2 regions of the Croceicoccus naphthovorans genome follow, and region 2 is predicted to be linked to the other one. Evidence: riboswitches for the same ligand, from Rfam matches in the RefSeq annotation. Region 2 holds a riboswitch; the other holds the start of a gene.
What was found. A riboswitch is a leader RNA that binds a small molecule or an ion and turns the genes downstream of it on or off. The one in region 2 is predicted to bind cobalamin.
Positions count from the first base shown of each region.

Region 1 (8,733 bases), 460 kb from region 2:
GCGTTCTGTTGTTCGACATGACGACTGGCGAGGCCCGTCGCGGGCGATGCCGAGGGCGCGCGTCCGGCATAGCGGGCGCGCGATACCGGGGCCCCGGCCTCTGACAATGCCTGTTCGATCTGGTTTTCGACGAAGAACCACGAACCGTTGTTCTTCGGTTCTTCCTGACACCACACCACCTTTTCAAGGTTGGTCATGCGCGACAGGCGCAGCGCCAGCGGCTCTCCCGGGAAGGGATAGAGCTGTTCGATCCGCACGATCGAGGTATCGGTCAGCCCTGCGGCGTCGCGCGCCTCGATCAGGTCGTATGCGACCTTGCCCGAACACAGTACGAGGCGCTTAACGTCCTTGTCCGCGATTTCGGTCGTGTCCGACACGATGCGGCGGAAGTGGCTTTCGCCAAGGAACGCTTCCTTCGCCGACTTCGCCATCGGATGGCGCAGCAACGACTTGGGCGTCATGATGATCAGCGGCTTGCGGAACGGACGCAGCATCTGGCGGCGCAGAACGTGGAAATAGTTCGCCGGTTCGGTGATATTGCACACCTGGATGTTGTCGCCCGCGCACAGTTGCAGGAAACGTTCCAGACGCGCGGAGGAATGCTCCGGCCCCTGGCCTTCGTAACCATGCGGCAGCAGCATGACGAGACCGTTGGCGCGCAGCCACTTCGCCTCGCCGCTGGCGATGTACTGGTCGATCATGATCTGCGCGCCGTTGGCGAAATCGCCGAACTGCGCTTCCCACAGGACGAGGCTTTTGGGATCGGCCAGAGCATAGCCATATTCGAAGCCCAGCACGCCATATTCTGAAAGCGGGCTGTCATAGACCTCGAAATGGCCGTGCGGCACGTGGCACAGCGGGATGTACTTCGCCTCAGTCTCTTGATCGACCCAGACCGCGTGACGCTGGCTGAACGTGCCGCGCCCCGAATCCTGACCCGACAACCGGACCGAGAAGCCTTCGGCCAGCAAAGACCCAAAGGCCAGTGCCTCTGCCGTCGCCCAGTCGAAACCGGTGCCGCCCGCGAACATGTCGCGCTTTGCATCCAGCACGCGGTTCAGCGTCTTGTGGACCTGCACATCGTCGGGAACGGTGGTCAGCGTGCGGCCAAGGCCGTCGAACAGCTTACCCTCGATCCCCGTCGCGATGTTGCGGCGCGCGGTTTCGGGGTCGGCAGGCTTGTTCATGCCCGCCCAGCGTCCGCCGAACCAGTCGGCCTGATTGGCCTTGTAGGTCTTGCCCGCCTCAAACTCTTCTTCCAGCAGGTTGGTAAAGCTGTCGATCGCGTCCTGCTCGAAGCTATCGTCGATCACGCCTTCGGCACGCAGTCGTTCGGCATAGAGCGAACCGACGCCCGGATGCTTGCGGATCTGTTTGTACATCAGCGGCTGCGTGAAGCTGGGCTCGTCACCCTCGTTATGGCCAAACCGGCGATAGCACCACATGTCGATGACGATATCGCGGCCGAAGCGTTGGCGATATTCGATGGCCAGCTTGCAGCAGAAGGTCACCGCCTCCGGATCGTCGCCATTGACGTGCAGGATCGGCGCCATGACACCCTTCGCCACGTCGGACGGATAGGGCGAGGATCGCGCGAACTGCGGGCTGGTGGTGAACCCGATCTGGTTGTTGATGATGAAGTGGATGCAGCCGCCGGTATTGTACCCGCGAATGCCGGAAAAGCCGAGGCATTCCCAGACGATCCCCTGACCGGCAAAGGCCGCGTCTCCGTGGATCAGGACGGGCAGGACCTGCCGATGCTTGTGCTGGCCCTTTTCGTCGAAACCGATGTCGTCATGGAACCGCTGCTGCGCGCGGACCTTGCCGAGCACGACGGGGTCCACCGTCTCCAGGTGAGAGGGGTTGGGCACAAGGCTCATGTGCACCTTCGTCCCGTCGAACTCGCGGTCGGTGCTGGTGCCAAGGTGGTACTTCACGTCGCCCGAACCGCCGACATCGTCGGGGTTGGCGCTGCCACCGGAAAATTCGTGGAAGATGACCTTGTAGGGCTTGGCCATCACGTTGGCGAGGATGTTCAACCGGCCACGGTGGGCCATGCCGAACACGATTTCCTTCACCCCGTCGGACCCGCCGTACTTGATGACCGATTCCAGCGCCGGAATCATCGATTCCCCGCCGTCGAGGCCGAACCGCTTGGTGCTGACGTATTTCTTGCCGAGGAACTTCTCGTACTGCTCGCCGCGGATAACGGCCTGCAGGATCGCCTTCTTGCCCATCAGGGTAAAGTCGATCGAGGCGTCCTTGCCTTCCATGCGTTCCTGCAGGAAGCGGCGTTCCTCGATATCGGCAATGTGCATGTATTCAAGGCCGACCTTGCCGCAGTAATTCGCGCGCAGGGTTTCGACGATCTCGTTCACCGTCGCCCATTCAAGGCCCAGGTTGCCGCCGATATAGACCGGGCGGTCGAGGTCGTCCTTGCCGAACCCGTGGTATTCGGGCGTCAGGTCGGCAGGCAGATCGCGGTTGGTCAGGCCCAGCGGATCGAGATCGGCGGCCAGGTGCCCGCGCACGCGATAAGTGCGGATCAGCAGCATGGCGCGAACCGAATCGTCGCACGCGGCCTCGACCGCCTTTTCGTCGAGCTTTGCGCCCTTCTTCTCGGCGGCGGCCTTGATTTCGGCCTTCATCCGCGTGGGATCGAGCGATGCGGTCAGGTCGTTGCTGGCACTATCGTCCAGCGGCCAGCCCTTGCGGGCCCACGACGGTCCCGGTTGAGGGCCGTCGGGCTCCATTTCGGGAAGGAAGGACTGGTTCTCTTTACCCATGGCACTGGTCCACAAATGCGCCGGGACCGGATCGTCCCGGAAAAAATTCGGACATCGGGCGCGGCGTTTCCCTCTCCGCCGCGCCCGGTGCCGTGTTCAGGTCAGGCGATTTCCTTGAGGAGACCGTCCAGCGTTTCGCCGAGCAGCGAGGGCGAGGGGGAGACGCGGATGCCCGCTTCTTCCATCGCCGCAATCTTGTCGTCCGCGCCGCCCTGGCCGCCCGAAACGATGGCGCCGGCGTGGCCCATGCGGCGGCCCGGAGGTGCCGTACGGCCCGCGATGAAGCCGACCATCGGCTTCTTGCGACCGCGCTTGGCTTCGTCCTTCAGGAACTGCGCGGCCTCTTCCTCGGCGCTGCCGCCGATTTCACCGATCATGATGATCGACTTAGTCTCGTCGTCGGCCAGGAACAGTTCCAGCACGTCGATGAAGTTGGTGCCGTTGACCGGGTCGCCGCCGATGCCGACCGCGGTGGTCTGGCCAAGGCCGGCGTTCGTGGTCTGGAACACGGCTTCATAGGTCAGGGTGCCCGAACGCGACACGACGCCGACCGAACCCTTCGAGAAGATCGAACCCGGCATGATGCCGATCTTGCATTCGCCGGGCGTCAGCACGCCGGGGCAGTTCGGGCCGATCAGGCGCGATTTCGAACCCTGCAGCGCGCGCTTTACGCGAACCATGTCGAGCACCGGAACGCCTTCGGTGATCGCGACGATCAGCTCGATCTCGGCATCGATGGCCTCAAGGATGGCATCGGCGCAACCGGCGGGCGGCACATAGATGCAGCTGGCGGTCGCGCCCGTGGCGGCCTTCGCCTCGTGCACGGTGTCGTACTGCGGCAGGTCGAGGTGGGTGGTGCCGCCCTTGCCGGGGGTCACGCCCGCAACCATCTGCGTGCCGTAGGCCAGCGCCGCTTCGGTGTGGAAGCTGCCGGTCTTGCCGGTCATGCCCTGGGTGATGACCTTGGTATTCTTGTCTACGAGAATGGACATAAATCGCTCTCCTGAGGGAGGGTGGCCGCACCGGATTACCGAATAGGCGCCGGGGCGGCCGGAAAGACTATACTATTGTCGGGGCGACGATCAGGCCAGCGAGCCGTCGATGCCTTTGCAGGCTTCGAGCAGTTCCTTGACCGCATCGACGGAAACCTGAAGGTTGCCCTTTTCTTCGTCGTTCAGTTCGATTTCCACGACCTGTTCGATGCCGTCGGCACCGATCACGGCGGGTACGCCGACATAGAGACCGTCGACGCCGTATTCACCGGTCAGGTGCGCGGCGCAGGGCAGGATGCGCTTCTGGTCGCCAAGGTAGGCTTCGGCCATCGCGATGGCGCTGGTGGCCGGGGCGTAATAGGCCGAACCGGTCTTGAGCAGGCCGACGATTTCGCCGCCGCCCGAACGGGTGCGCTGCACGATTTCGTCCAGCTTCGCGTCGGTCGACTTGCCCATCTTGACGAGGTCGGTGACGGGAATGCCGCTGATCGTGGAATAGGACAGGACAGGGACCATCGTGTCGCCGTGGCCGCCCAGCACGAAGGCGTTCACGTCCTTCACCGAAACGCCGAATTCCCATGCAAGGAAGGTGGCGAAGCGGGCCGAGTCCAGCACGCCGGCCATGCCGACGACCTTGTTGTGCGGCAACCCGCTGAATTCGCGCAGTGCCCAGACCATCGCGTCGAGGGGGTTGGTGATGCAGATGACGAACGCGTCGGGTGCGTGGGCCTTGATGCCTTCGCCGACCGACTTCATGACCTTCAGGTTGATGCCCAGCAGGTCGTCGCGGCTCATGCCCGGTTTACGCGGCACGCCGGCGGTGACGATGATGACGTCTGCACCCGCGATGTCGGCATAATCGTTCGTGCCGGTGATGTTTGCGTCGAAACCTTCGATCGGGCCGCACTGCGAAAGGTCGAGCGCCTTGCCCTGGGGCATGCCCTCGGCAATGTCGAACAGGACGATGTCGCCCATTTCCTTTTTCGCCGCCAGATGGGCGAGCGTGCCGCCGATCATGCCGCTACCGATCAGGGCGATCTTCTTGCGTGCCATCTTAACCTGTTCCTCCTGTCGCGCTGCGGGCGATGGGTGAACTTGATAGTCATGGCACACGGATTGCCCGCAAGGACCGCATGCCCCGTTTCGGTGGTCGGCCCTAGGCCCGTGAAACCGGGATTGCAACCGGCAAAAAGTCGGTATTGCTAACTATCTTTGCAATCAGTTCGCAATAGCAATAGTGGGGCGTTTACAGGCAGGCTTGCCAGTTTGCCGCAATGCACCTAATGGCCGCCGCGACGGTAAGGGTTGCCGACTTCCGAAAGGGACGAGGCACGAAGAGGGAAGCCGGTGCGCAGGAAACATCCTGCCAATCCGGCGCTGCCCCCGCAACTGTAACCGGCGAGCCGTGCTTCAAGTGCCACTGGGTAACCGGGAAGGCGAAGCAACGGTCCCGACCCGGAAGCCAGGAGACCTGCCCATACCGGTCGTTCGAGCCAGCGGGCGGGGTGTACCGGGGGCAGCGAGACGGGCGCATGGTGTGCCTTTCCCGCATGAGCGACGCGTGTCGTTCATATGGGAGGTTCCCCTTGCGTACTATTTTGCTTCTGTTGAGTTCCACCGTACTTGCCCAGCCTGCTTTGGCGCAAGAGATCGAATATGCCCAACCCGCGCCCCCGGCGTCGGGCGGGTCCGATGCCATCGTCGTCGTCGCCACCGGGTTGCCGCTGTCGATCGACAGCACCGGCCAGCCGGTCAGCGTCGTCGACCTTGACGAGATCGAGAGCATTCAGGGCCCCGACCTGACCCGCGTGCTGTCGCGCCTGCCGGGCGTGACGCAGAGCCGCGAGGGCGGTCCGGGCTCTCTGACCGGCGTGCGCGTGCGCGGCGGTGAAGCGGACGACCTGCTGGTCCTGATCGACGGCGTGCGCGTCAACGATGCGTCCGACATCGGCAACCAGTTCGACTTCGGCAACCTGCTGGCGGGCAATGTCGAGCGGATCGAGTTGCTGCGCGGGTCGAATTCGGTCGTCTGGGGATCGGACGCAATTTCGGGCGTGATGAACGTCGTTACACGGATCGATAACGGCGTGGCCGGATCGCTGGAGTATGGCAGCGACGATACGAAATACGCCACGCTGTCGGCGGGCACGGTGCAAGGCCCGCTCGCCGCAGGGCTGGCCGGATCGTATTATGACACCGACGGGTTCAGCCGCGCGGCATCGGGCACCGAGGATGACGGGTTCCGCCAGTGGCAGCTGACAGGGCGGGCGCGGTACGACCTGACGCCGGAGCTGGCGATTGTTGCCAACGGGCGCTTTGCCAACGGGCGGACCGAGTTCGATGGGTTTCCCGCGCCCGACTATGTCCTTGCCGATACCGAAGACTATTCGCGCACGCGCCAGTATTCGGGCCGCACCGGGCTGCACTATGCGACCGACCTGCTGACGCTGGATGCGGGCTATGCGCTTTCGGACACGCGGCGGCGTTATTACGACGCGGCGCAGGACGAGGCATTCCAGTACGCCTACAAAGGCCGTTCCGAGCGGGCCGAATTGTTCGGCCGGATCACGCCGGCGGGGCAGGTCGCGCTCGATTTCGGGGCGGATCGCGAATGGACCCGGTTCGACACCACCTTCGGCGACGATGCCAAGGCCAACACCACCAGCGGCCACGCGCTGCTTGGCTGGTATGGCGAAGCGGCTTCGGTTGCGGCGGGCGTGCGTTATGACGATCACTCGCGCTTTGGCGACGAATGGTCGTTCGGCGCGAACGGCACGGTCAATCTGGTTTCCGACGTACGCCTGCGCGCGTCTTATGGCGAAGGTTTCAAGGCGCCGTCGCTGTACCAGTTGTTCTCCGACTATGGGAACCCGGACGTTCAGCCGGAAACCAGCCGCGCCTATGACATCGGGATCGAGAAGGGCAGTCGCGGCGGGCCGCTGTTTATCGCATTGTCGGCCTTTCGCCGCGACAGCCGCAACCTGATCGGCTTTGCCTCATGCTTCGGCATTACCGATGGGCTATGCGCCACGCGGCCCTATGGCTACTACGACAATACCTCGCGCGCGCGCGCCGAGGGATTCGAGGTGGAACTGGCTGCCAGCCCATCGGCGACGCTGCAGACCGGGGCCAGCTATAGCTACGTCAAGGCGGTGGACCGCACGCCCGATGGCTTTACGGAGGGCAACGACTTGGGTCGCCGCCCGCGCCATGCGCTGGCCGCGTGGATCGACTGGCAGACGCCGTGGTTGCTCTCGCTGGGTGCCGACGCGCGGCTGGTCGGCGATAGCTACGAGAACATCAACAACACGACCGAACTGGACGGGTTCGCCACGGTCGACTTGCGCGCATCGCTGCCGTTCGGGCCGGTAGAAGCGTTTGGAAGGATCGAGAACCTGTTCGACAGCGGCTATCAGACGGCGGCGGGCTATGCGACCGCGGGGCGCAGCGCCTATGCGGGGATAAGGTTCCGGATGTGAGCGGGTCATGACGAAACAGGTGGGCGCGACGGGGGCTTTGGCAGCGATCCTGCTGACCGCCTGCGCGCCTGCCACGAGCGAGACGATGCCCGCTGAGGGGCCACACCCAAAAGAAACCGGGATCGTCTCGCTCAATCCCTGCGCCGACGCGATATTGGCCGAAGTCGCGCCAGAGCGGCTGATGGCCGTTTCGCACTACAGCCACGATCCCGACAGTGCCTCGATGGATGTGGCATTGGCGCGAAGGTTTCCGGCGACATCGGGTGCCGCTGAGGAAATTGCCGCGCTGGCCCCGGATGTGGTGGTGGCGGGCACGTTCCTGCCGCCCGCGACCGAACAGGCGCTGCGGCGCATGGGCCTGCGCGTCGTGAAGATCGGGTCGATCGCTTCGGTGGAGGACGCCCGCGCGCAAGTCCGCGAACTCGCCGCGCTGGCCGGTCGGCAAGACGCGGGCGAGGCGCTGGTGGCGCGGATCGATGCGGCGCTGGCCGATGCCGCCCCCGATCCTTCCGGGCCGGAAAAGCCGGTGCCCGCGCTGATCTGGCAAGCGGGCGGACTGGTGCCGGGGGAGGCGACGCTGGTGTCGGACCTGCTGGCGCATACCGGTTTCACCAACTTCTCGGTCGGACGCGGGCTGGGTCAGGGTGCTGTCGTCCCGCTGGAGGATGTGCTGGCCGATCCGCCTTCGGTCGTGCTGAACGCGGGCGCGGGGCGGATGCAGTCGCACCCGGCACTGGCGGTGCTGGCGGACCGGACCGAACCGTTCGACACGCGCCTCACATGGTGCGGCGGGCCGACGATCCCGCAAGCGGCGGGGCGGCTGGCTGAAATTTGGCGAGAGCTGCGATGAAGCGGCTCTCGCTCATTCTCCTGGTGGGCATCGCGCTGGTCCTTCCGCTGTCGCTGTTGGCGGGGCGGGTGTGGATCGCGCCTTGGGCCGATCCGGTGCCGAACGCGACGACGATCCTGATGGAACTGCGCCTGCCGCGCGGGGTGTTGGCGCTGATCATCGGCGCGGGGCTGGGCGGCGCAGGCGCGGCGATGCAGGGATACTTGCGCAACCCGCTGGCCGATCCCGGCCTGTTCGGCATTGCGCCCGGCGCGGCATTCGGCGCGGTCATGGCGCTGTTTCTCGGCCTTGCCAGCGTGCCCTTCGTTCTGCCCGGTTTCGCGCTGGTCGGGGCCGGGGGCGCGATGGCGTTGTTGGCGCTGATCGCCGGGCGGACCGGCGGTATCGCACTGTTTACATTGGCGGGCCTGATGATCGCCAGCCTTGCGGGCACCTTGACCAGCCTTGCCATCTCGCTCTCGCCCAATCCTTTTGCCACCAGCGAGATCGTGACGTGGCTGATGGGCGCGCTGACCGACCGTAGCTGGGCCGACGTCTGGATTGCCGCGCCGCTCACTTTCGCGGGTCTGGCGGTGCTGTGGCGCACCGGGGCTTCGCTCGATGCCCTGACATTGGGCGAGGCAGCG
Region 1 covers NZ_CP011770.1:1,163,797-1,172,529, forward strand. Annotated here, with positions in the region: gene AB433_RS05910 (2-oxoglutarate dehydrogenase E1 component) at 1-2,786, opposite strand, end outside; gene sucD (succinate--CoA ligase subunit alpha) at 2,888-3,778, opposite strand; gene mdh (malate dehydrogenase) at 3,869-4,831, opposite strand; cobalamin riboswitch at 5,064-5,271, shown strand; gene AB433_RS05925 (TonB-dependent receptor plug domain-containing protein) at 5,386-7,257, shown strand; gene AB433_RS05930 (ABC transporter substrate-binding protein) at 7,265-8,107, shown strand; gene AB433_RS05935 (FecCD family ABC transporter permease) at 8,104-8,733, shown strand, end outside.
Region 1: linked by a shared signal. The riboswitch ahead of AB433_RS05925 (TonB-dependent receptor plug domain-containing protein) and the one ahead of AB433_RS08310 (hypothetical protein) in region 2 are both predicted to bind cobalamin.

Region 2 (8,733 bases):
CGCATGGATGACAAGGTCGTCGCTGAAATGTTCTCGCAGGCGGCGGAGCGCATGGCTCATCGCCGACTGGCTAAGCCGTACGCGGCGGCCGGCTTCTGTTAAAGTCGGGGCATGGAGGATTGCATCGAGCGGATATAGAAGATTGATATTAAGCCGCCGCACGGACTCGCCGTCACTTACTGATGGCGGTCCGCTCATTTCGTAGCCCGATCAAGCGGTCGCATCCCGTCCCTTTCAGAAGTGCCAAGCCGGCAAGCGCATTCTGGCTCGCGATCTTGGCGAATTCAAGTTGCCACGACTATCGCTGGGTAAAGGGGCCTCATCGTCAAGCTCCAATGCCAGGCGGGCGAATGTCGCCAGCCAATGCTCGCGACAGGTTGAGACCATCCAGATGCGCCAGCCGCCCATCGGTTCGATCGCTCAAATCCGCCGGCGTGTGCAAACACGCGAGATGGCGGGCAAAGGGATCCGGAAGGAACCGTGCAAACCAGTTTGAAAATTCTTCTTCGGCCAGGACATCGCGCATGAGGACCGCCTCTCACAGTGTCGCCGAGAGGGAATCCTCACCGCTCGGCTCCGCTGGCTATGCCGACAACGCACCTCTTTGGGGAAAATTGGGCGAGTAGGCGAAGGCAGGTTGCTAGCTGCCCCGGATCAGCCCGGACAAGCTATCTGCGCCGGTGCTCAAGGCTCAGCGAACCTGATGTCCGCCTTTCAGAAAATGGGCCGCGAGGCAGAACAACCGGAGTGGAGGCGCAAAATTGCCACCAGCTCAATCGTGAACGAACGGCAGCTTTCGGGCATGGATTTCGACCAAGGAACGTGCGAGATCATGGGGCGCAAAAGCGCCCGGAGAACATCTCAGCCATCACCGCCGGATCGGATCGGAAATAAAGATGAATATAGCTGCTTAAAAGCGACCCATGGCGGTACACTGCCTCGTCACGACCACCGTTCGGATTGCGCGAATGAGTGAAGGGATCAAGATTTGTCTTTAGCCGCGAATAGTGAAAGCTGTGCCCGCGAAGCTTGGCATGGGGTAGCGTGAGTTCCTGAAGGCCTAGACCGCTCAGCCGCCTCTGCATAATTGCACGGCCCGGCATGATGCCAATCATCGGATGCTTGGTCCCCTCCACGGTCACCAGTTCCTCAGTGCAGACTATCATGCCGCCGCATTCAGCCAAGATCGGCTTTCCCTGCGCATGGTGTCGCTGAAGATCACGTTGCCATCCGTGATTTGCCGACAAGGTTTCGCCATGCAATTCCGGATACCCGCCGGGCAGCCAGATTGCATCGCACTCTGGCACCCTGTCGTCCGCCAGCGGAGAAAAGAAGTATAAATCCGCCCCCAACTCAACCAGTAGGTTCACGTTGTCGGGGTAGATAAAGGCAAAACATGCGTCGCGGGCGATAGCGATGCGCACCCCCTTTAACTCGTTGCCGAACCAACTGTGGGATAGACCGCCCTCGAATGTCGCAGGCGGTGGAAGAGTATCTACGCTCGCCGGTAACGCTTCGGCGCAATCGTCTAGGCGTTGGTCGATATCTTCGATCTCACGTGGCATCAGAAGTCCCAGATGCCGGGATGGCACGACAGGGACGGCGTCGCGTTCTATCGCGCCCAACCACTGCACAGTCTTCGACATGCTCTCTCGGAGCATATCGGCATGTCTGCTGCCTGCCACCTTGTTGGCAATCACGGCATGGACGTGGACGTCGTCGCGGTATTCGCTCAACCCGTGTACGATTGCACCGAAAGTCTGAGCCATGGCCGAAGCGTCGATGACGGCCAGAACTGGCAAGCCGAAGCGCGCGGCGATATCCGCACTCGATGGATCACCGTCGAATAGGCCCATGACCCCTTCGACCAGAAGGATATCGGCCTCGTTCGCCGCTTCGAATAGGAGGCGTCGGCACTCATCCTCGCCAACCATAAAGAGGTCGAGCTGGTAGACAGCGTGTCCGCTAGCCTGCTCAAGAATCTTGGGGTCCAGAAAATCAGGCCCGCATTTGAAGACGCGCACCCGCAGCCCGGCATTGCGATAACGACGGGCCAACGCAGCGGTGACCGTCGTCTTGCCCTGACCTGATGCTGTTGCCGCGACCAGCAGTGCAGGACATTGCACCGCCCCGCTCACAGATCGATGCCCTGCTGGGCTTTTACTCCTGCCCGGAAGGCGTGCTTCACATCGCGGATTGCGCTGACCGTATCGGCGGCTTCGACGAACACGTCATGCGCGGCGCGCCCGGTGATGACGACATGCTGCATCGCCGGGCGCGCCTCTATCGCGGGCATGATCTCTTCCAAGGATAGGTAGCGGTAATTCACCAGGTAGGTCTGTTCGTCGAGCACGACGAGATGGACTGTCGGATCGGCCAGAGCCTCTTTCGCCTTTTCCCAACCGGCTCGTGCGGCGCTGATGTCGCGGTCCCGATCCTGCGTTTCCCAGGTGAATCCTTCACCGCAGCGTTCCCAGCGCATGTTCGGATCACGGACGAAGTATGCGCGCTCGCCCACTTCCTCCTTGCCCTTGATGAACTGGAACACCGCGGCCTTGAGGCCATAGCCTAAAGTGCGGGCCACCATGCCGAACGCAGAGGATGACTTGCCCTTTCCGTTCCCGGTGATGACGAGGAGCAAGCCCTTGTCGACCTTGGCTGCGGCGATTCGCTTGTCCACGACCTGCTTGTGTTTTGCGGTGCGGGTCTTGTGACGGAGGTTGATCGCGTTCTTGTCGGCGCCGGTCACCGGCTGCTGTCCGGAACGGTCCATCCAGCCAGCCTCTCGGCCATGATGTGCGCGACCGCCGCGATGCCCGCCCAGCTCAGCGTGGCAATAAGCGTGCCGGGGAAATACCGCTCTAGCCGCGGCAGCCAGCCTGCGATGGTTGCATCGGGGAAGTGGCCGCTCAACGCATAGAAACCGCCGCTGGAAAACGCGTTGGATATCAGCGCCGCACCGCACAGGATTGCAATCAGCGCAGGCAAGCGAGCCGGGGTAATGCCGATGCGAGCGGCGCCGAACCGGCCGGCCATCCACATTACGCCATAAGCGGGCAGCAGCATCCAGTAGGCAGCGGTAAAGCAGAAGTCCGAACCGCCCATCAGGTTGATCGTCACGACGTCGATCGCGAAACCCAGTGCGAAGAGCGCGGGGAAAGCAAGGTGCGAGCGAATGTAGAAACCAGCCACAAGAAAGCTTGCGAGACTGGTCTCTGGAAGGTGGATATATTCGCTGAGCGAATGGGGCCGCGTCGCCAGCATCACGGTGGCGAGGACGGCGAACAGTATCGCATCGAACCGCCGGATGGCAGGGCGCGGCGCGGATTGGGTAAGCAAGGCAGTCATCATCGATCTCCATTTCGGATACAACGATGCGTTGCCCGCCGCGCAAAGCGACGGGACGGAAAGGCCACGACGACAAATCGTGGCGCGCAACATTCTTTGCGAGTGCCGAATGACGCGGCCCTCCCTTTCAACGCACACACACGTGTCGTCCAGCAAGGGATCGGCCCCTAGTTCGTCCGGTACATCCCGCCCGGGCGAAGAACGACGGCAACGGGCCGGTTTCCTGACTTACCGGTTCAACGCGAAATCACCGCCTTCTCGGAAAGAAATGCTTCTTTCCAATGGCATAATGGCGAAACGCTCACCAGTCACAGTTGCGGGAGCAGTGCCGGATGCGGATGACCTGAACCACCCTGCCGGACTTCCCGATTAAGCCCTTGCGGGCACCCGTTACGCGCCTGTCGATAGGCGCGGCGCGCGCGCCATGCAAGCATAAGTGGCTTGTCATATCGCATTCGCTCGCCTACCCGCCGCGCCAAGCGACAGGTTCCCCGCAAGGGGATTCAAAGGGAACGCGGTTCAAGACCGCGGCTGCCCCTGCAACTGTGAGCGGAGAGCCATCGGCCTTCATGCCATTGGGGTTTCAAAAGCCCCGAGAAGGCGGCCGAACCGGCATCGACCCGCAAGCCAGGAGACCTGCCTGACGCCGTCGTTCTTCGTCCGGACAGGGTGTGCCGGCCGAACGGGGAAGTTCCCTCGCGAAACGACAGCCATTGCCTCGCGCGGCGCGTGCCGGGCGGGATGGCCTGTGCGTGCTGCGTAAAGGCTGTTCCCCCGGTGCGATCCGCGCGTGGCGTCTTGTCACTTGTGGGGATTGTTCATGCCCGAATACCGTTTCCTGACCATCCCGGCCATCGCCGCCGGACTTTCGATTACACCTGCCGCTCAGGCAGACACGGCTTCGGACGAAATCGTCGTAGCCGCGCTTCGCATGCCGGTGGAAATCGACCGTGTCGCATCGTCTGTAACCGTGCTCGACCTTGATGAGATCGAGGCTGAACAGCCAATTTCCATTACCGACATTCTGGTCCGCACCCCCGGCATCAGCATGTCCCGCAACGGCGGCTATGGTGCGGCCACGTCACTGCGCGTGCGCGGTGCCGATGCGGGGCACAGCGTTCTGGTCATCGACGGCATGCGCCTTTCCGATGCCTCCACCACGGACGGCGGCGCCGATTTCGGCGGCCTTTTTGCCGACGACATCGAACGGATAGAAATCCTGCGCGGTCCGCAGTCGGTACTGTGGGGAAGCAATGCCATCGGGGGCGTCGTTAACGTCGTCAGCGCCCGTCCCGACGCGCCGCTGGAAGGGCGCGTTGCGATCGAAGGCGGATCACGCAATACGCTGAGCGCCCGTGCCGGAGCAGGCGGCCGCAGCAAGGCTATCGACTGGCGCATCGCGGGCAGCACGTTCACCACCGACGGCATTTCCGCCCGCGACACGGGAACAGAGCGCGACGGATACCGTCGCCAATCGGGCAGCGGCACGTTGACGGCAAGGCTCACGCCGAACCTTTCGCTCGACCTGCGCGGATACTATGCGAGCGGGCGCAATGATTTCGACGGATTCTCAGGCGACAGCCGAGCCTACGGACTGACCGAAGTATGGTCTGCCTATTCCGGGCTGAAAGCGGCCTTTCTGGACGGGCGCTTCAACAACCGCTTCGCCTTCATCGAAAACCGGACGGATCGCGACAATTTCGATCCCGATCGCACGGTCCGCGCACAAACCTTCGATGCGCAGGGCCGAACGCGGCGTTACGAGTATCAGGGCGGACTGGACATTTCCGATGCCATCGACGTGGCATTCGGAGCGGAGCGGGAGGAACAGCGGATGCGAACCGCATCGCCCCGCAATACTACCGATCCGGTCAGCGCAACGCGTGCACAAGCCGATATCGACAGCATCTATGCACAGGCGCGCGTGACACCGGCGCAAGGGTTCACGGCCGAAGGCGGCGTTCGTCACGACGACCATTCGCTGTTTGGCGGCAATACGGTTGTCAGCCTTGGCGCCAGCTTCGCGCCCGGAGATGGTGGCACCGTCGTGCGCAGCAATTATTCGGAAGGGTTCAAGGCGCCTTCGCTCTACCAGTTGTTCACGCAATACGGATCGGAGGATCTGCAACCTGAACGCGCAAAGGGGTGGGAAGCCGGGATCGAGCAGCGTCTGGCCAATGACCGCGCCTTCGTTTCCGTCACCTATTTTGAGCGGAAAAGCGAAAACCTCATCGATTTTGCCTATTGCCCCACCACCGGCACCCCGCCCGTGCAGTGCTTCATTCCCGGGACCGAGGTGGAACGGTTCGGATACTACGCCAACATCGACCGCAGCCGTGCCCGTGGCGTGGAAGTAGCCGGTTCCGCGCAGTTCGGCCCGGTCTTCGCAAACGGCAATGTCAGCTGGATCGACGCGGAAGACCGGAGCGTGGGAGCGAGCGAGGGCGAACAACTGCCCCGCGTTCCGCGCTATCTTGCCAACGCAGCGCTCGGCTACGCAGCGTCTGCAGGGCATTCGTTGTCCCTTGCCCTTCGTTACGCGGGCAAGAGCCTCGACCGGTCGGGCGGGATCATGCTCGGCGATTACTGGCTGACGGATCTACGCGCCGAAGTGACATTGGCAGAGAGCCTTTCGCTCTATGGGCGGGTCGAGAACCTTTTCGATACCGATTACGCGACGGCAAGCGGGTACGCCGCGCTGGGCCGCAGCGCCTATCTCGGCGCAAGGGCCCGTTTCTGATGCTTGCGCGTACCAGCAACGGGCCATCGGTCGTGGTTTGCAGCACGTGCCGCCTGTCTGCCGACCGGCGGGACGACGACGGCGGGCAGCGCGGCGGTGCATTGCTGGCCGCGCAATTGCGAGAATTGCAAATAGCGGAAAGCCGCTACGCCCGCATCGCGATCGAGGAAATGGCCTGCCTCTTCGCCTGTTCGCGCCATTGCACCATACATGTTCGCGCGCCCGGCAAGATCGGTTACGTGCTTGGCGATTTCGCACCAGACGGCGAAAGCGCGCGGGCAATTCTGGACTATGCCCTGAACCACGACGCCAGCGCCGAAGGGCAGGTGCGCTATGCCGACTGGCCCGAGGGCGTGAAGGGACACTTCATCGTGCGCGTTCCTCCCGAAGGGGGAATCGTGACATGACCTTCTTCGCCACTGCCGACGCCTTTACCGATGCCCTTCACAGCCTGCCCGCGCCGGACCTGTCCGCCAGTGCCGCTGCAGAAGCGCGGCAGGCGCAACTGACTAAGCCCGCCGGTTCGCTGGGTCGGCTGGAAGAGATCGCCGTTTTCATGGCGCAGTGGCAGGGCAATCCGCGCCCCAGGGCCGACCGGATCGCAGCGGTGATATTCGCGGGCAACCATGGCTGCGCCGTGCAGGGGATCAGCGCCTTTCCGCCAGAAGTCACCGAGCAAATGGTAGCCAACTTCAGAGACGGAGGGGCTGCAATCAATGCGCTGACCCACGCCTGCGGCGCGAGCCTAGACGTCATCGCGCTCGATCTTAACCGCCCCACGGCTGACATCTCGTATGGTCCGGCGATGTCCGAAGGGGAATGCCTGGATGCGCTGAACAGCGGCGCGGCAGCCGTTTCCGGTGAATGCGATCTGCTTTTGCCCGGCGAAATGGGCATCGGCAACACGACTCCCGCCGCGGCGCTTTGCGCGGCCAGTTTCGGCGGCGGCGCGGCATCCTGGGTCGGGAGGGGCACGGGCGTCGACGACGCTACGTTTGCTCGCAAACGGCATCTGGTGGCCAGAGCGCTGGTCCTGCACGAGCAGCATTGCACCAGCGCTTTCGAAGCTCTGCGGCGGTTGGGAGGACGCGAGATCGTGGCCATGGCCGGTGCTATGCTGGCCGCGCGACAGAAGCGGATTCCGGTCATGCTTGACGGGTTCATTGCATGTTCGGCCATTGCCCCGTTGGCACGCGAAGTACCGGGGATCGTCGATCATTGCCTTGCCGCACATCAATCCGGCGAAGGTGCGCATGGCCGCTTGCTTGCTGCCTTGCGCCTCCAACCCCTGCTCGCGCTGGACATGCGGCTGGGCGAAGGATCCGGTGCAGCGGTTGCCGCCCAGATCGTAAGATCCGCGCTTTCGGCGCATGACCGGATGGCGACTTTTGCCGAGGCGGCCGTGGCCGGTGTGCCATGACTTCGCTTAAACTTCATCTCATGCGCCACGGTCCGCCGCTGCGACCGGGGCTTTTGCTTGGTCATGGCGACGAACCGGCCGTGCCCGGCTCCCAGGCATTTTTGGTTTCCCGGTCGAAGGCGCTGCACTTCGATGCGGTCGCAACCTCCGATCTCGAAAGGGCCAAAGCCGGAGCAGCTGCCATCGCACGAGCCCGCGGCATCGCGTTCGCATTGGATCCGCGCTGGCGCGAGCTCCACTTCGGTGCGTGGGACGGGCTGGATCCGGCCGCGATTGAACAGGGCCAGTTGCAAAGCTTTTGGTCCGACCCCGATGCCAACCCGCCGCCCAGCGGAGAGAGATGGGGCGAGCTCAAAGAGAGGGTTTCTTCCGCGATTTCCGCGATCGGCGGATCGACCCTCGTGGTCACGCATGGCGGTGCCATGCGAGCGGCCATATCGGTTCTGACGGGCCTTGATCATCGCGGTGTATGGGCGTTCGACCTGCCATACGGTGCCGTCGTCTCCCTGCGTATCTGGCGCGAATCTGGCGCGAAGATGACGCGGGCGCGCCGCTGTCGGGACAGGTGACGGGACTGCGAACGTGAAATCTCTCGTCATCGCCTTTCAGTTCATGACCCGCATACCGCTGCCCGCGGTCAGTGCGAATACCCATGACGCCGGCGCTGCAATGCGGTGGTTTCCTGTGACGGGCGCGGTCATCGGCGCAGTCGTCTGGGGCGCAGCTTTCGCGGGCCAGTCGGTCGAACCGTTGCTTGCCGCTCTTCTGGGAGTTGCCGCGTGGGCCGCGATCACCGGCTCGCTGCATCTGGACGGTCTGGCTGACGTGGCCGACGCGGCCGGGGCCTCGCACAAGGACCCGACGCGCCTGTCGGCTGTCATGGCCGATCCGCATGTCGGCAGCTTCGGTGTCGTTGCCATCACAATGCAGCTTGTGGCCAAGCTGATCCTGCTGTCCCTGATTGCCGAACGCGGCGGCCTTTGGGTTCTGCCCGCGATCTGCTGCGCGGCAAGGATCGGTCCGCTCGCCTGGGCACTGCTGCTGCCGCCTCTTCACAAGGGAATGGGCACGATGTTCGCCGCCGCCACAGGTTGGCATCACCTTGCTATCTGGAGCGTACTTGCCGCGGCAATGGCTTGGTATCTACCTTCGCTGGTGGTCGCAATTCCCGCCATCGGAGCTTGGGCATTGTGGTGCCGATCCCGCCTTGGTGGCATCTCGGGCG
Region 2 covers NZ_CP011770.1:1,626,521-1,635,253, forward strand. Annotated here, with positions in the region: gene AB433_RS19450 (LysR family transcriptional regulator) at 1-198, opposite strand, end outside; gene AB433_RS08295 (DUF2891 family protein) at 326-526, opposite strand; gene AB433_RS08300 (cobyrinic acid a,c-diamide synthase CobB) at 831-2,138, opposite strand; gene cobO (cob(I)yrinic acid a,c-diamide adenosyltransferase) at 2,135-2,773, opposite strand; gene AB433_RS08310 (hypothetical protein) at 2,746-3,348, opposite strand; cobalamin riboswitch at 3,545-3,754, opposite strand; cobalamin riboswitch at 3,816-4,006, shown strand; gene AB433_RS08315 (TonB-dependent receptor plug domain-containing protein) at 4,169-6,088, shown strand; gene AB433_RS08320 (DUF1636 domain-containing protein) at 6,088-6,495, shown strand; gene cobT (nicotinate-nucleotide--dimethylbenzimidazole phosphoribosyltransferase) at 6,492-7,508, shown strand; gene AB433_RS08330 (histidine phosphatase family protein) at 7,505-8,077, shown strand; gene cobS (adenosylcobinamide-GDP ribazoletransferase) at 8,091-8,733, shown strand, end outside.